DNA from 3 places in the Pseudoalteromonas sp. LC2018020214 genome. Region 1 is predicted to be linked to each of the others. Evidence: predicted binding sites of a transcription regulator. Region 1 holds the regulator's gene; each other region holds the start of a gene.
What was found. The regulator FliA, encoded in region 1, starts transcription of late flagellar genes. The targets are predictions, from matches to a motif close to CTAAAGNTNNNNNNNNNNNNGCCGATA.

Region 1 (5,863 bases):
AGTAATTACTAAAGGTGCTGGTCGTATTTCTGAGGTATCTGCGCGTTTTACCCTTGATGCAATGCCGGGTAAACAAATGGCAATTGACGCCGATTTGAACGCAGGCTTTATCAGCGCAGAACAAGCGCGTGACCGCCGCGAGGAAGTAACTCGCGAAGCTGATTTTTACGGCTCAATGGATGGTGCGAGTAAATTTGTAAAAGGTGATGCGATTGCAGGTATTGTTATACTAATCATCAATATTGTTGGTGGTTTATTTGTCGGTATGATCCAGCACAATTTGAGTTTTGGCAATGCAATGGAAGTATATACATTACTTACCATTGGCGATGGCTTAGTTGCTCAACTCCCTTCTTTACTGCTTTCAATTGGTACCGCGATTGTTGTAACACGCCAAAATGAGTCGCTCAATATGGGGGACCAATTTAAGAAACAACTAGGCAACGAAAAGTCACTCTTTATTGCATCTGGTATTTTGATCATCATGGGCTTAGTGCCTGGTATGCCGCATATTGCTTTTTTAAGTTTAGGTGCGTTACTGGGTTACTTAGCTTACTACACACAGCAAAGTAAATTAAAAGCTGCTGCGGCAGAAGCTGAAGAGGCCGCTAATGGCGGAAGCGTTGCAACGGGTGTTGCTAATAAACAAGAACAAAAAGAACTAGGCTGGGATGACGTTCAACAGGTTGATGTAATTGGCTTAGAAGTCGGTTATAGATTAATTCCGTTAGTGGACCAATCACAAGGTGGTGAGCTACTTAATCGTATTAAGGGTGTGCGTAAAAAGCTTTCTCAAGAGCTTGGTTTTTTAGTACCTCCGGTACATATACGCGACAACTTAGAGCTTGACCCTAATGCTTACAGAATAACGCTAATGGGTGTTTCAACCGGTGAAAGCGAGCTTAAGCATGGCGACGAGCTAGCGATTAACCCAGGACAAGTATTTGGTCCAATTAAAGGGGTTGAAACAAAAGATCCTGCGTTTGGCCTTGATGCAGTATGGATCAAGCCAGATCAAAAAGATGAAGCACAATCACTAGGTTATACCGTAGTAGATTCAGCCACGGTAGTTGCCACTCATATTAGCCAGTTATTAACTAACAGTGCAGCGTTATTACTAGGGCATGAAGAAGTTCAAAACCTACTTGATATGCTTGCTAAAAGCCATCCTCGCTTAGTGGAAGGACTAGTACCTGATGTATTGCCATTAACTGCTATTGTAAAAGTACTACAAAATTTATTAAATGAAGGCGTGGCTATTCGCGATATGCGCTCAATTGTTCAAACCCTTGTTGAGTATGGCCCACGTAGTCAAGACCCTGATGTATTAACGGCTGCAGTGCGTATTTCACTACGTAGATTAATTGTTCAAGATGCGGTGGGAATGTCATCAGAAATCCCTGTCATAACCTTGGCGCCTGAGTTGGAACAGATGTTGCATCAGTCATTACAAAATGCAGGCGATGAAGGTGCCGGTATTGAGCCAGGACTTGCAGAGCGACTTCAAGTGTCATTGACACAAGCGCATCAAAATCAAGAAATGGCCGGCGAACCTTCTATATTGCTAACGTCAGGAATGTTACGCACTGTGTTATCTCGTTTTGTTAAGTACACCATTCCAGGATTGAGAGTGATGTCTTATCAAGAGGTACCAGACGAAAGACAGATCAAAATTGTAAGCTCGGTAGGCCAACAATAAGATTTTAACAGGGGTTGAATCATGAAAATTAAACGTTTTTTTGCTAAAGATATGCGCACAGCACTTAAAGAAGTTAAAGATGAGTTAGGTGTTGATGCGGTTATTATGTCAAATAAAAAACTGGCTAACGGTGTAGAAATTGTAGCGGCAGTTGATTATGACAAAGCAGCCCCTAAATTAGCAGCGCAACCACAACGCCCTGCAGAGCCGCGTACTCAGGCGCCACAACAAAGCATGCATAACTTTGTAAAACCAGAGCCACAGCGTGCCAAGCCTGAGCCTCAAGCAAAAGTTGCTGACAGCCTACAAGCATTATTAGAGCGTCAATCACCGCGTCCTCGTTCTCCTGAGCTTGCATCGATGTTTTCACAATCGGGTATTGATACTACTGATAACTATCAAGAACCTGATATGGGGCAGCGTACTAAAAATATGTTTGCTCCTGAAGCTGCTGCGCCAGTTCGTCCACAAACTCAAGCGGATAGCTTAGGTTTTGATGATTTAGACCGCGACTTTGATGATTTAGATAGCCCAGTAACCACTCGCCAACAAGCACCTAATAATGAAAGCGAAGAAATGACAACAATGCGTGAAGAAATGAACGCAATTCGTCAATTACTTGAGCATCAAGTATCAGGCTTGATGCAACAAGATATGGCGCGTCGCGATCCAACACGCGCTTGTATGGTTGACCGTTTAGTCGGTATGGGTATCGATAAAGAAGTAGCACAGCAAATGGCATGTTTTGTACCTGATGATGTGTCTCGTAAGCAAGGTTGGAAAGCATTGTTAACTATGGTCGAAGATCAAATGCAAACAACCAATAATGAAATACTTCGCCAAGGTGGTGTATATGCGTTAGTGGGTCCAACAGGTGTGGGTAAAACAACGACTGTTGCTAAGCTTGCAGCTCTAGGCGCACAAAAATATGGTGCCGATAAAGTGGCGTTAATAACCACTGATACATACAGAATTGGTGCTTATGAACAACTTGCAACATATGGTCGTATTATTGGTTGTGGTGTTAAGCAAGTTAAAGATGCTAATGAATTAGCTGAAGTTTTATATCATTTACGAAATAAACGTCTAGTATTAATTGACACAGCAGGTATGAGCCAGCGAGATTTACGTTTAACTGAGCAATTAAACACGTTAATGCGTAACCAACGTGTAGATATTCGCAGCTACTTAGTACTTAGCGCGACAGCACAAATTAATGTATTGCAAGAAACTGTACGTCACTTTAAAAAAGTACAGTTAAGTGGCTGTATTTTCACTAAGTTAGACGAATCATTAAGTTTGGGTGAGATTATTAGTATTGCGATTCAAAATCGCCTTCCAATAGGGTATCTTACTAATGGTCAACGAGTACCAGAGGATATTCGTGTTGCAAATGCTGAGAAACTAGTTAAAAAGGCTGAGCAATTATATTTAAAAAGAACAAAAGAACAACATTCAAGGCACCAAGCAGTGGCGCCAAGCACAGTAGGGATGTATGATTAACACAGTATTAGATCAAGCAAGCGGCCTGCGCAAAATGAGTCAAAACAATAACAACGGCGTAAAAGTTATCGCTGTAACCGGTGGTAAAGGTGGAGTAGGGAAAACAAATGTTTCTCTAAATACAGCTATTGCACTTGGGCAGCAAGGTAATCGAGTATTAGTGCTGGATGCTGACTTGGGTTTAGCAAACTGTGATGTGATGCTTGGTTTACGTGTAGAGCGTAACTTGTCACACGTCTTGTCTGGTGAATGTGAGCTTGATGAAATTTTAGTTGAAGGCCCTGCAGGAATTAAAATTGTACCCGCTACATCGGGTTCGCAAAGTATGGTTGAATTATCACCATCTGAGCATGCTGGGCTAATTCGTGCGTTTAGCGAATTGAATACCGAATTTGATATTTTAATTGTAGATACAGCTGCTGGTATTTCAGACATGGTACTGAGCTTCTCGCGTGCAGCGCAAGATGTAATGGTTGTTGTATGCGATGAGCCTACATCAATCACCGACGCTTACGCACTTATTAAAGTATTAAGTCGTGAGCACGGCGTTTATAAATTTAAAATTGTTGCCAATATGGTGCGCAGTATGCGTGAAGGCACTGAATTGTTTGCAAAGCTATCTAAAGTTACCGACCGCTTTTTAGATGTATCAATGGAACTAGTAGCAACGGTTCCTTATGATGAAAATATGCGCAAAGCAACACGTCGTCAAAAAGTAATAGTAGAGCTCTTTCCAAATTCGCCAGCCGCTCTTGCGTTTAAAACGCTGGCAACAAAAGCAGTTAAATGGCCAATACCCAACCAACCATCTGGGCATTTAGAGTTTTTCATTGAGAAACTAGTAAACGGTTAATTATGACAACACTGGTGAATAGAGCTATGGGATATCAATCAACACAAAATTTAAATGTGATTGTTGAGAAGCATGCATCACTTGTTAAAAAAGTGGCATGTCATCTAATTGCTCGATTACCACCTAGCGTTCAACTTGATGATTTAATTCAATCAGGAATGATAGGTTTAATAGAAGCTTCGAAAAACTTTGATGCAACAAAAGGCGCAAGCTTTGAAACTTTTGCCGGTATTCGTATTCGCGGTGCTATGCTTGATGAAATGCGCCGTGGTGATTGGGCTCCTCGTTCAGTTCACCGTAAAAACAGGCAAGTTGCAGAAGCAATTACTGAGCTCGAAAGTAGTCTGAACCGCGAACCAACGGACATAGAAGTTGCTGAAAAACTTGAAATTTCGCTCAATGAGTACCATCATATTTTAAATGATGCGAATACGAGTAAAATATTAGGCATTGAAGACCTTGGTGTAGATGAGGATGTTATTACTCCTGTAGGCCAAGATTTAGCACAAGATAAACCTTTTAATAATGTTAAAAATGATAGGTTTAATGAGTCTTTGCTAAGTGCAATTAAGTCATTACCAGAGCGTGATGCAATGGTGCTTTCTTTGTACTACAACGATGAAATGAATTTAAAAGAAATAGGACATATACTCGATGTAAGTGAATCGCGTGTAAGTCAGATACATGGTCAGGCGATGATTAAGCTTAAAGCTAAAATCAATGACTGGATAAATTAGTAGTAAGTAAACAAAGGTTAATACCTCACTGGGGGATGTTTTGGATAAAAACATGAAAATTCTTGTAGTTGATGATTTTTCAACGATGAGACGCATTATAAAAAACCTGTTACGTGACTTAGGTTTCACTAACGTTCAAGAAGCTGATGATGGGTCTACAGCTTTGCCTATGTTGCAAAATCAAGTGTTTGATTTTGTAGTTACGGATTGGAATATGCCTGGAATGCAGGGTATTGATCTTTTAAGAGCAATACGTGCAGACGAGAAGTTAAAACATATCCCTGTATTAATGGTAACGGCAGAAGCTAAAAAAGAACAAATAATAGCTGCGGCGCAAGCTGGCGTGAATGGTTATATTGTTAAGCCATTTACGGCTGGAACATTAAAAACTAAATTAGAAAAAGTATTTGAACGCTTAGGCTAATGATGGGGGAGAGGCTTATGCCAGCACCAGCTGCGCCTCAAATAACGTTAGAACAAGCTCGTCAGCTCGTTGTTTTTTTAGAAAATGATGAGCAAGACAAAGCAAATCAGTTGATTTTAGAGGCTGCTTCTAAAGAGCAGTCTGAATTATTTGCTGAAGTTGGAAAGTTGACTCGTCAACTTCACGAAGCTCTTAAAAGTTTTGAGCTTGATACTCGCTTAAGTGACATAACTACAGATGCGATTCCAGATGCTAAAAAGCGGCTTAATTATGTTATAGAAATGACAGAAAATGCGGCTAATAAAACAATGGATGCAGTGGAAGCGAGTCTTCCTATAGCCCAACAGTTAGCGGACGAAATATCTCATATCAAACCGACATGGGATCGTTTAATGAGCCGCGAGATTGAGCTTGGTGAGTTTAAGCAACTTTGCCATAGCATCGATAAGTTTATGAACAACTCTCATCATAAGACTGATGAGCTTCAAAGCTTAATGACAAATGTACTAATGGCTCAAGACTATCAAGACTTAACAGGTCAAGTTATTCGCCGTGTTATTGAACTTGTTAGGGAAGTAGAAGAAAGTTTACTTCATCTTTTAACTGCGTTTGCTGAACAAGACGACAGTAACAGCACCGCGAATAAA
Region 2 (5,863 bases), 1.2 Mb from region 1:
ACAAGACGAGCAAAGCGATTGCGTAAATTTGATCCAAATTGAAGATGAAATTTCAGCGACCTTTGAGCTTTTAAAAGTATTACACCAATATAATAGCTCTAATGCATGGACGTTATTAATTGCACCAGATCATGTACCTAGCAAAGCTTTACTTGACTCATGCTCTATTGATACAAGTAAATTACTTGTTATTAGACAGAAGCACCTAGTAAATCTAGAGTATGTATTAAATTCTGCGTTACATAATGGAAACTTTGCAGCGGTAATTACCTGGACCGATATAGTTAATAACCAACTACTTACAAATCTATCGTTCGATTTGAGTAAAACGAATACAAAACTATATTGTTTTACTAAAAACGCTCAAACAACAGAGATACCACTCGCTCAATAAGCTTGTTAAACTAATGTTTTAGACTTTGTATTATTATTATGACTTCACTCAATACCACATTATGTTTTTGCAGCAGTGGGCACAATTATGCCGATTGCTGCGAGCCGCTTCACTTATCTGTTAAGCAAGCTGACACTCCTGAACAACTTATGCGCTCACGATTCAGCGCTTATGTTATTAAAAATGCAAAATATGTTTATCAAACCTACGCAAAAGAAAAACAAGCTGAGAATCCGGTTAAAGAAATCAATGATTTTGCTAACAGCTGTCGATTTATAAATCTTGATTTAATTGACTCAAGCCATGATGGTGATACTGGAACGGTAGAATTTAAAGCCCAATATTTTTATCAAAACTTATTTTGTGAGCTTCACGAAAAGTCGCTGTTTATTAAAGAAAACACTCAATGGCGTTATTTAGATGGCACTATATATCCTGTTGAAGATATTAAAGTAGGCAGAAATGATGACTGCCCATGCGGTAGCAATAAAAAGTACAAAAAATGTCATAGCATGTAATAAATAATCTTATTTAATATTTATCACCTAAAAGGTGTTTTTAAGTGGCAGAGTGATTTATTAGCTAACTAAACTTAAAAACACACTTTGTTACGCCCTTGCATTTTAGACTCATACATTTTTTCATCTGCGATCTGCAACGTGTTTTTGTTATTTACATATGGTTGTAGGGTTGCACCGCCAATACTAATAGTCACAAAATCATATTCTGAATATTTGTGTAATATTCCTAAATCGGCCACATTTTGTTTAATTTTATCAGCAACACAAATTGCACCTTCAGTGCTTGTATGCGGTAGAACAACTACAAACTCTTCGCCGCCATAACGCGCAACAAAATCGGTTGGCCTTTGCAAACTATTAGTAATAGTTTGTGCTACTAGGTTTAACACCGTATCCCCCTGCACATGACCATAGATATCATTGTATTGCTTAAAGTAATCTATATCGATGAGTAATAACGCATAGTCAACTTTTTCTCGTAAGGCGCTTCGTTCCATTTTAGAAAAATGTGCATCAAAATAACGGCGATTGAATACTTTAGTTAAATCATCTAAAAATACTTTTTGATTGAGTAAGTCGTGTTGTAATTTTAACGTTATATGGGCACGAACCCTTCTAAATAGTGTTTCTTTTATAATCGGCTTTTTAATAAAATCAACAGCTCCGGCTTCCCAACACTCTTCTTCTTCGTTTTCAAAGGATGTAACAAAAATAACTGGGATATCCTGTGTTTCAGTATTATTTTTTAATTTTAAACATGTATCAATACCACTCATTCCACCCATACTAATATCGAGTAGGACTATATCGGGTACATTTACATTACAAATTTCAATTGCTTCTTCACCACTTCCAGCTGTTGTCACATTAAAATGCTCAGATAATATTTTTTTCAATACGATTAAGCTTAATAACTGATCGTCAACTATAAGTACTTTAGAATTCTTTAAACTTAGTTTTAATTGATGGTCAGAGTAATTTATTGGCATAGTAAAAATGTTTTGTTTTTTTAATTAAAAACAGCCTATAGCATCACATTTTGTTATGCAAATGTTAATTAAGAGGGGTTCTACTTATTGGTTACTAATAAAAATACTTTTTAGTAAATCTTTACTGCATAAAAACAAAAAATGAGCCACTTGGGCTCATTTTATAACTTTGAATACTTAATTTAGTTAAGTATTATTCGTCATCATCTAAATCTAATTGCTGACGTTGAGCAGGTCGAGCTAAAATCTCTACGTAGAAAGAGGTCAAACCTTGCTTTTCAATTTCGCCAATTTGGTTACTTAATTCAGCAACGTGCACAACTTGCGCATCTTCAGCTGTGTTACCAAACTTACAGTCAAATGCCCAATAGTCAGCATCTTCAGGTAGCGTTTTATTACGCTCTCTTTTCAAATATTTTTTCACTTCGTGCTTTGCAGCATCAACCATACGAGGGTATTTGATTTTCTCGTGATTTAGCGTGAATGTTTTCTTCATTACGTTCCTAATTACCTTGGTTTAATGATAATGGCATTTCATGTCATACCATTTGACGCCATTATAGCAATTGCATTTAATTTTTGGATGCTTTTTTTTCATTAAATCAATTATTAGCAAATATATAAAGCAGACCCGTTATAAAGCATATATTAACTGATGATTATTACAATCATATATCACACCGCAATAAGCTGAAGTGGTTGATGTATTGCATCATTATTAAGGCTGTCGTAAAAAGCAGCTGCATTTATAGGGGGATTCGCTAGTTGTGTTTGTTCGCTTTTAATTCTTCTTCTGACAGCAAGCTCACAGTTATCTATTATATTAAGTGGAATATGCTTATCATCATTTCTAATCGCAAGTGGTTCAGGGCTTAAGCATTGCCTTAACTTAATACTTGTCATACCACAGCGCTCCCCTTCTTGAGATATTAATGATGCATTAAACTGTCCAACCAACATATTGTATTCATCAGGGGCTAAAAGTTGCTTTGGACCTGCGCCAAATTGCTTTCTTAATGCCTCTTCTTCTATAACTAAATTATCTATTTCAGTTTTTGGTAAATGAAATTGGCTAAAGTCGAGTGCGTCATGTGACAGCATCGCTAATAGTAGAGAAAATTCGCCACGGCGATTTTCATGCACACTATTATTGAGCCTACTGTTTAACTGACTCTCTGTGATTAACAAATCATCTATTTGCATAGTCTTTAGTCGATTGTGGTAACTGATAGATATTTATCGGCTTTATTTCAATTTTCTTTAGCTTTTTTCTTTACTTAAATACGCAATTTGCTATTATCAGCGCCGTTGCATTGGAGGGGTTCCCGAGCGGCCAAAGGGATCAGACTGTAAATCTGACGGCTCAGCCTTCGCTGGTTCGAATCCAGCTCCCTCCACCACTTTTCTTACCGCTAAGTTAAGTGGGGCCAAATGCAATAAAATTAGTGTGGAGGGGTTCCCGAGCGGCCAAAGGGATCAGACTGTAAATCTGACGGCTCAGCCTTCGCTGGTTCGAATCCAGCTCCCTCCACCACTTCTCTACTATTCCTATATTCCTATATTCCTATATTCCTATATTCCTATATTCCTATATTCCTATATTCCTATATTCCTATATTCCTATATTCCTATATTCCTATATTCAGGTAACTTCAAAATACCCATTGTAAACTCATACTGTTTTTCTTTAGCCATGTTGATGATGCTTTATAATTAGGAAAAAAACGATCAACGTGTTGCCAAAAAGCTTTGCTGTGGTTTAAGTGACGTAAATGCGCTAACTCGTGGACAATCACATAATCAATAGCATGATAAGGCGCTCCGATTAAATGCAAATTAAATGTTAGCTCTCGCTTACTATTACAACTTCCCCACTTTCGCTTATAAATAGCTACTTTTAGACTCGTAGGTAATTCTTCATCCATTTGTGCGCAGAAGTACGCTAAACGCATTTCTATATATGCAGTTAGTTGCTCTTTTAAATATTCTTCAAGAAGTTGCTGATATTTTTGCGAAGTATTTTTAACGCGCGAAGAGTGTGTAATAAGCAAGCTGTCGTTACAGTTTAGTGCTTCGGACTTAATACCTTGCTTAAATTCTATGTTTACAATGCTATCAAAGATTAAAATTTGTTTGTCTTTGAGCGGGTTCTGTCTGCTATCAGCAATATTGTGCTGTTTAGTTAATTGAGCATTTACCCACACCTGCTTATCAAAAAGCCATTCTTGGATGTGTTTATTACTAACAAATTGAGGGGCATATACAGTCACCTTCTTGTTATGTACTTTAATGGCAACCGTTTTACGTTTTATACTTTTCTTTAACTGATATTCAAACACTTTCATACTCATTAATGATATTGCTACGAGAAAATTCACCAGCAACTAATAAAACCAAATAAGGTGTAATTTTCGCTTAGTTAAGCCAATTCATTAGTTTTCTTAAGGTTGCTCGATAGAAACTTAAATATGACCATATAAATCGAACTTAGCCCCGTTAAAGGCAATACATTAGAATAAAAAACACCAACTAAAAAACTACTTCCTGATAAATAAAAGAAAACTAAAAGTAATAAATTCGTTATTTTAATCACTTCATTGAATTAACAGTTTATTTATTAATTAATTAGATTAAACTTGATAAATAAAGATTATATTTTGAGCCATTATGTTATCAGCTTTTTTTATCACAGACCAAGATCCTAGCTTAATCATTAATGGCGTTTACGATCCTCTATTAGTTTCAATGTCATTGCTAATTGCTATTTTTGCAGCCTTTTTCACCATTCGACTTATAGATCTCGCAAAAGAAACTCAATTTCCTAGCTACCAACGTTTAGCAAACGTGACCGCTGCAACTGTTTTTTCGGCTGGTATTTGGAGTATGCACTTTATTGGTATGCTTGCCTTTTCACTGTGTACTAATATTGATTATGATCCAACAATCACTCTCCTTTCTTTTATACCAGCATTTATTGCATGTCAGTACGCTGTATCAATGCTAGTAAATAGTAAAGGGAATCTAAAAGTATTGTCGATTTGCTCCGTGTTACTAGGAGCCGGCATTGGCACTATGCATTATAGCGGCATGGCTGCAATGGATCTTGCTCCTTTACTTAGATATGATCCATTGATATTTGCGTTATCAATCATTGTTGCTGTAGCCCTCTCCTTTATAGCCCTTTACAGTCGCTTTAATCTTGAGCGTTTTTTACCCTCTTTATCACCTCTTCAAAATAACTCAATTAGCGCTGTTATTTTAGGGTGTGCTGTTGCTGGTATGCACTATATGGGTATGGCCGCTACACGTTTTGTAGCTACATCGCCACTAATCTATGATGATGCTAACGCAACCGCAGGACTAACTTTTATCGCCATTGCAGTCGCCACAGCAACTATCGCGATTACAAGCGTGGTTGGTGTAATAAATGGTATGGTTCGCTATCGCATGCTACTTGAGGATAAGTCGGCAAAAGAATCCCGTCTAAATGCTATTTTAGGTACCGCTATAGATGGCATTGTTACCATTGACCATGCTGGTATTATTTTAAGTTTTAATGAAGCCGCAAGTAAAATTTTTGGCTGGCAAGAAAACCAAGTTCAAGGCAAAAACGTAAAAATGCTAATGGACGATAACATTGCCAAGCACCACGACGAATACCTCTTAAATGCTCACAATGTTGATCTAGGTAAAATAATAGGCATAAACCGTGATGTATATGCAAAACACATGAACGGACATGTTTTTCCTATTCGCTTAGGTATAGGCGAAGTAAATCAGCCGGGCCATAACCCTTTATATGTTGGCTTCATCACCGACTTGACCGAACAACGCGCTTTGCAGCAAAGTTTAGAAGAGAAAGAACAAAAATACCGCTCTCTTATCGATAACATGCCCGGAGTCGCGTTTAGATGCAAGTTTGATGACAACTGGACTATGTTATTTATTAGTCCAAATAT
Region 3 (5,863 bases), 760 kb from region 1:
TAAAATAAACCTCAACACCATCAAAAATCAAAAAGAACTTGATGAGTTAGTAGCGTTTTTATTAGCACTATAAATTTCGGAGTATAATAATGATTAAATTAGTTAAAGCAGGTTTGCTTGCAATATTACTTCCTATGGCAGCAACAAGCTTTGCAGCAACGTATGAAGAAGGCGTGCATTACGACGTAGTTTCTGAGCGTGCAACTAAAAAGCCAGAGGTTAAAGAGTTCTTCTCATTTTACTGCCCTGCATGTAATAACATGGAAGCACTAATTGGTGAGTTTAAGCCTAAGCTTGATAAAAACGTTAAATTTAAAAAGAGTCATGTTGATTTTGTAGGTGTACGTGACCCCGAAAACCAACAGATGATGAGCCAAGCACTGGCGACAGCTGAAGTGCTTCCACAAAAAGATCAGATTATTTCTGCAATCTTTAATCATATCCATACAAAGCGCGCTAAATTTAATGAGCTTGCAGATGTAAAAGATATATTTGTAGCGCAGGGCGTTGATGGTGATAAGTTTGATAAGCTGTTTAAAAGCTTCTCGGTACGTACGCTGAGCTCTAAAATGAAACGCGATCAAGACTACTTTAAAGAAAAAGGCGCACTACGTGGCGTACCTACCTTTATTGTAAATGGTAAGTACAAATTAAACCTAGGTCGTGAGTCGGGTATTACTAAACCTGAAGACATTAGCAAATTAATTAATTACTTAGCTAACAAGTAAGTTTAGCTAAAACAAAAAAAGCTCCTTAAGGAGCTTTTTTTATGGGTAACGTTTACTGAGCGTATTTATTTGCGCTGTAAGAAAACGCCCGACTCAATGTGATGCGTATAAGGGAACTGATCAAATATAGCAAAGCGCTTAACGTTATGCGTACGTGTTAAGTGATCAAGGTCACGCTCAAGGGTTTCAGGATTACACGATATATAAATTATGTTTTCGTAGTTAGCCACTAAGTCACACGTTAATTCATCCATACCCGCGCGTGGTGGATCAACTAATATGGTTTGGCAGTCATAGCTTTTTAAATCAATCCCTTCTAAACGAGAGAAAGTACGTTCGCCATTCATTGCTTGAGTAAACTCTTCACTCGACATACGAATAATATCTAAGTTCTCTACGTTGTTTTTAGCAATGTTGTATTGAGCAGAGTGAACAGATGATTTTGATATTTCCGTCGCTAATACTTTATTAAAACAGCCCGCTAATGCAATTGAAAAGTTACCGTTACCACAATACAGTTCTAGTAAATCATTTTTAAGTGGTTTACATAAATCTTGTGCCCACTCCAGCATATTAATATTTACTTTTGCATTAGGCTGAGTAAAGCTATTTTCTACTTGTTGGTATATAAGCTCTTGACCATTAACTGTTAAACGTTCAGTTACAAAGTCATCACCTAGTACTTCTTTTTGTTTACGAGCACGGCCTATAAAGTCAATTTTGTATTTACTGCTAAGCTTTTCTTTCAGTGCTTTAATTTCACTTAACCATTCATCATCCAGTGGTTTGTGATAAAGCAAGCTTACTAAAATTTCACCGCTTAGCGTTGATAGATAATCGATTTGAAATAACTTACGGCGTAATATTTCACAAGGCTTAAGATTTTCAATCATCACCTGCATTATTTCACCTACTAGAGGCGCTGCTGGGTCAAATGTATCAACACGGATTTTTTCTTTTGTCTGTTGATCAAACATAATGTGAAACAGATCATCACCGTCGTGCCATACTCTAAATTCAGCACGTTGGCGGTAGTTAGTTGGCTCTGAGCTAAATACTTCTAGTTGCTCCACACCAAAACGTTGAAACTGCGTACTAATGCGCTGCTCTTTTTCACTTAACTGCGCTTGGTACTGTGTGGTATCTATTTTAATAACTGCCATTAACGCTACTACCTTATCTAAGATCTGTTTATCGGCGCTATTGTAGGGAGCGCTGCGTATTTGTCTAGTTTTGGCTAGCATTTATGCTGTTTTATTGAACATTGTACTTTAGTTTTTGTTGTTATAGCCGATAATAAACTACGCACGCTTAGGAGACGAATCATGAAAATAGGTAATTATGGCTTTACGCCAAACAACAACATCAATAAATTCAATAATAAAGCTGATATACAGCAACCTACAATTACGTCTCCTCAAGATAGCTATCAACAACGAGGCCGAGAGTTGGCCGCAAAGGTGCTTGGCGATAAAATGGCTGAGCAGCTTGGATTACCTATCGCAGAAAAAAAAGCAGATAAACCACTATTTGATTTTGATGAAATAGTAAAAAACGTACTCGATTTTGTAAGTAGTGCTGTAAATAAAGCAAAAGCTAACGGCGCTGATGACGAAAAGCTCAAAGATATGCTAGGCGATGCGCGCAAAGGAGTCCAAATAGGGATTGATGACGCTGTTGATGAACTCAAAGGTACTGGCGTATTTAATGATGACATGGAAGAGGGCATTAATAAGTCCAAAGAGGGAATTTACAATGGGCTGGATAAGTTTGAAGAGTCGTTATTTAACCCACAACCTGCCAGCGTAAATATAAGCCAGGCCCAATACGTCAGTATGACGAGTAATGCAGAGTATAAATTTACAACCGCAGAAGGCGATGAGGTAAGTATTAGCTTTGCTGATGCATTTGAATCTCAGTCGGCAAGTGGCTATCAGCAAAATAGTAATAGTGAGTCGTTTGCAAGCTCATCATCGCAATCTCGACAGGTATCATTTTCGATGTCGGTAAATGGTGACTTAAACGAGCAAGAGCAAGAAGCTATTAATGCGATGATGGAAGACTTACAAGATTTAAGTAAAACCTTTTTTGGTGGTGATTTAGATGAAGCATTTGAACAAGCGCAAGAGCTGAGTTTAGACAGCGATCAGCTGGTGGCTTTTTCTATGGATTTACGCCAAACAAAAACAATAGCAACAGTTAAAAGCTATGAAGAATATAAACCAGCACCAGAAAAACAAGTAGCAGAGGGGTTAGCCCCTTTTAATGACGACCTTAAAAATGCTTTTGACAAAGCGGGTGAGCTTGGATTACAAAATCAGCTAGCTGGCATTCTCCAATGGTTTAATCAAGATCAGGAACAAATAGATAAGTTAGTAGATTATACAAAGTCTATGTTCGAAAACCTTAATCAGTTAAATTCAGCAGCCGACAGGCTTACTGATTTAGAAACCACGCAAAGTTAAACTACTTTCTTTTATAAATACCCCATGGCAAACTGCCGTTCTTAAAGTAAAGTAGGAACGGTAGTTTGTCAGCGCATATAATGGTCTTTGATTCAGGTATTGGTGGAACTACTGTACTTGAACATATCAAGCAAAGTATCCCCAATGCTCAGTACAGCTATTTTATGGATAATGCATTACTACCTTATGGTGCTCAGTCCCAACAAACTATAATTAACCGATTATGTTCACTTATTCATTTCATCAAAGCCAACACGCTTAACGTCGATTTAATTGTAATAGCGTGTAATACCGCTTCTACATCTGCACTCAGCGCTGTTCGCCAAATTACGGATATTCCTATTGTAGGTGTTGTGCCAGCAATAAAGCCTGCGGCAGAATTAACACGCTCAAATCATATTGGCTTGTTAGCCACACCGGCAACGGTCGCCAGTTCATACACAAAAACATTAATTGCTGAACATGCACGTAATGTGATCGTTAATCTGTATAGCAGTGTTGAATTAGTAACGTTAGCTGAGGAATGCTTTTTTACAGGCTCTTTAGATACAAATAAGTTGTATCAAGTACTTGATGAACTACATATAGATAAAACTATAGATGTACTTGTACTAGGGTGTACGCACTTTCCGATATTAGCAGGGCCGATTAGTCAGTACTTTGAAGGGAATGTAAAATTACTTGATTCAGGTGTAGCGATAGCAAATAGAGTCAACTTCCTACTTAACCAACTTAACTTATGTGCGGATAAACAAACAGACATAAAAAAGCCGCTGCAATATTATGCAACGGCTGATGTGTTTAGCAATAAGCTAGCGGTAAAGCTAGTTACACTGACTGATCCGTCTCAGTACGTAGAGCATTAGAATCATCTTCTTGTTTTTGTTTTGCTTCACGTACCTTTAAAGTACGTTGTTGGAACTCGCTATCGTTCAAGTTAGCAATTGCATTGTCTGCATCAGCTTGCGCCATTTCAACAAAACCAAAGCCACGACGTTTGCCAGTATTCTTATCCTTTAATAAACGAACATTGAATACTTTGCCTTGTTCTTCAAATAATGCACGAACCACACCTTCGTTTGCACGATAAGGAAGGTTACCAACATAAAGCGTTTTTGTTTTAACTTCAGCTTCTTCAGTCACATCAGATGATATTGCAGCAATAGCAATCGCACCTATTAATAAACCAGCACCAAATAGTAATGCAGGGTTTAAAGCTAAGCCGCCTAAAGCAAACTCAACAACAACAAAACCAACTACAGCAAGAATAACAGAGAAGATAAAAGATTTTTGATCGGGTAATTTCATTTTAGATCTACCAATAAACAGGAAATAAACATTAATTTAACATTGTGAACTTGCTATCTTAACGCCTAAATCAAACATAGCAATGATATTTGTATTAAATAATAAATAAGAGCATAAAAAAGCATCATCTTAGACGGGTTTTCATGTGGTTTTACGTGGTTTTGTTCTATTTTTGTTCGAACAGTAAAAAGATCTAAAAAAAGGGTTGATCTGTTTTCGGATCTCCCTATAATGCGACCCCACTGAGACGGGAAACGCCAACGCATAGCGAGGCACGAACTACTCAGAGAGTTAAATAAAACTTCGGTTTTAAATCTTCCAAAAGAAAATTTAAAACTAAGTGTTGACTCAAAAAATAAAGGGTGTATTATTCGCATCCCTTGAGACGCTAAAGCGACTCAAAACGTTCTTTAACAATATAAAGCAATCATCTGTGTGGGCACTCGTACAGATTGAGTTCTAACAGCCAAGCTACTTAGGTAGTGAGGCAAACAAATTAGAGTCTCAATTGAAACTGAGTGACCATATGTTATTAAAAGATTCAGCCTTGAGCTGTTTTGATTTCACTTTTTTAAAAGTGAAAATAATAACGCACAGTCAATTCGTTTTTGGCAACAAAAACAAAAATTCAGAATTCATTGAGCTGTCGAAAGACATAAAACTTTTTAATTGAAGAGTTTGATCATGGCTCAGATTGAACGCTGGCGGCAGGCCTAACACATGCAAGTCGAGCGGTAACAGAGAGTAGCTTGCTACTTTGCTGACGAGCGGCGGACGGGTGAGTAATGCTTGGGAACATGCCTTGAGGTGGGGGACAACAGTTGGAAACGACTGCTAATACCGCATAATGTCTACGGACCAAAGGGGGCTTCGGCTCTCGCCTTTAGATTGGCCCAAGTGGGATTAGCTAGTTGGTGAGGTAATGGCTCACCAAGGCGACGATCCCTAGCTGGTTTGAGAGGATGATCAGCCACACTGGGACTGAGACACGGCCCAGACTCCTACGGGAGGCAGCAGTGGGGAATATTGCACAATGGGCGCAAGCCTGATGCAGCCATGCCGCGTGTGTGAAGAAGGCCTTCGGGTTGTAAAGCACTTTCAGTCAGGAGGAAAGGTTAGTAGTTAATACCTGCTAGCTGTGACGTTACTGACAGAAGAAGCACCGGCTAACTCCGTGCCAGCAGCCGCGGTAATACGGAGGGTGCGAGCGTTAATCGGAATTACTGGGCGTAAAGCGTACGCAGGCGGTTTGTTAAGCGAGATGTGAAAGCCCCGGGCTCAACCTGGGAACTGCATTTCGAACTGGCAAACTAGAGTGTGATAGAGGGTGGTAGAATTTCAGGTGTAGCGGTGAAATGCGTA

Region 2: JG479_RS10105 (VC2046/SO_2500 family protein) is a predicted target of FliA. The motif match lies at 3,142-3,168, and genes of this name have one in related genera.
Region 3: JG479_RS01430 (DUF5610 domain-containing protein) is a predicted target of FliA. The motif match lies at 1,998-2,024, and genes of this name have one in related genera.

The regions. Positions count from the first base shown of each region.
Region 1 covers NZ_CP066804.1:1,068,779-1,074,641, forward strand. The annotation lists gene flhA (flagellar biosynthesis protein FlhA) at 1-1,699, shown strand, start outside; gene flhF (flagellar biosynthesis protein FlhF) at 1,721-3,202, shown strand; gene JG479_RS04615 (MinD/ParA family ATP-binding protein) at 3,195-4,055, shown strand; gene JG479_RS04620 (RNA polymerase sigma factor FliA) at 4,082-4,792, shown strand; gene cheY (chemotaxis response regulator CheY) at 4,833-5,216, shown strand; gene JG479_RS04630 (protein phosphatase CheZ) at 5,234-5,863, shown strand, end outside.
Region 2 covers NZ_CP066804.1:2,299,946-2,305,808, forward strand. The annotation lists gene JG479_RS10085 (SulA-like leucine-rich domain-containing protein) at 1-394, shown strand, start outside; gene JG479_RS10090 (YchJ family protein) at 433-912, shown strand; gene JG479_RS10095 (GGDEF domain-containing response regulator) at 987-1,904, opposite strand; gene JG479_RS10100 (DUF6172 family protein) at 2,098-2,400, opposite strand; gene JG479_RS10105 (VC2046/SO_2500 family protein) at 2,580-3,107, opposite strand; tRNA gene JG479_RS10110 (tRNA-Tyr) at 3,220-3,304, shown strand; tRNA gene JG479_RS10115 (tRNA-Tyr) at 3,354-3,438, shown strand; gene JG479_RS10120 (M48 family metallopeptidase) at 3,557-4,255, opposite strand; gene JG479_RS10125 (MHYT domain-containing protein) at 4,572-5,863, shown strand, end outside.
Region 3 covers NZ_CP066804.1:308,240-314,102, forward strand. The annotation lists gene JG479_RS01415 (thiol:disulfide interchange protein DsbA/DsbL) at 1-73, shown strand, start outside; gene JG479_RS01420 (thiol:disulfide interchange protein DsbA/DsbL) at 90-728, shown strand; gene trmA (tRNA (uridine(54)-C5)-methyltransferase TrmA) at 794-1,891, opposite strand; gene JG479_RS01430 (DUF5610 domain-containing protein) at 2,054-3,193, shown strand; gene murI (glutamate racemase) at 3,259-4,059, shown strand; gene JG479_RS01440 (RNA recognition motif domain-containing protein) at 4,022-4,501, opposite strand; rRNA gene JG479_RS01445 (16S ribosomal RNA) at 5,168-5,863, shown strand, end outside.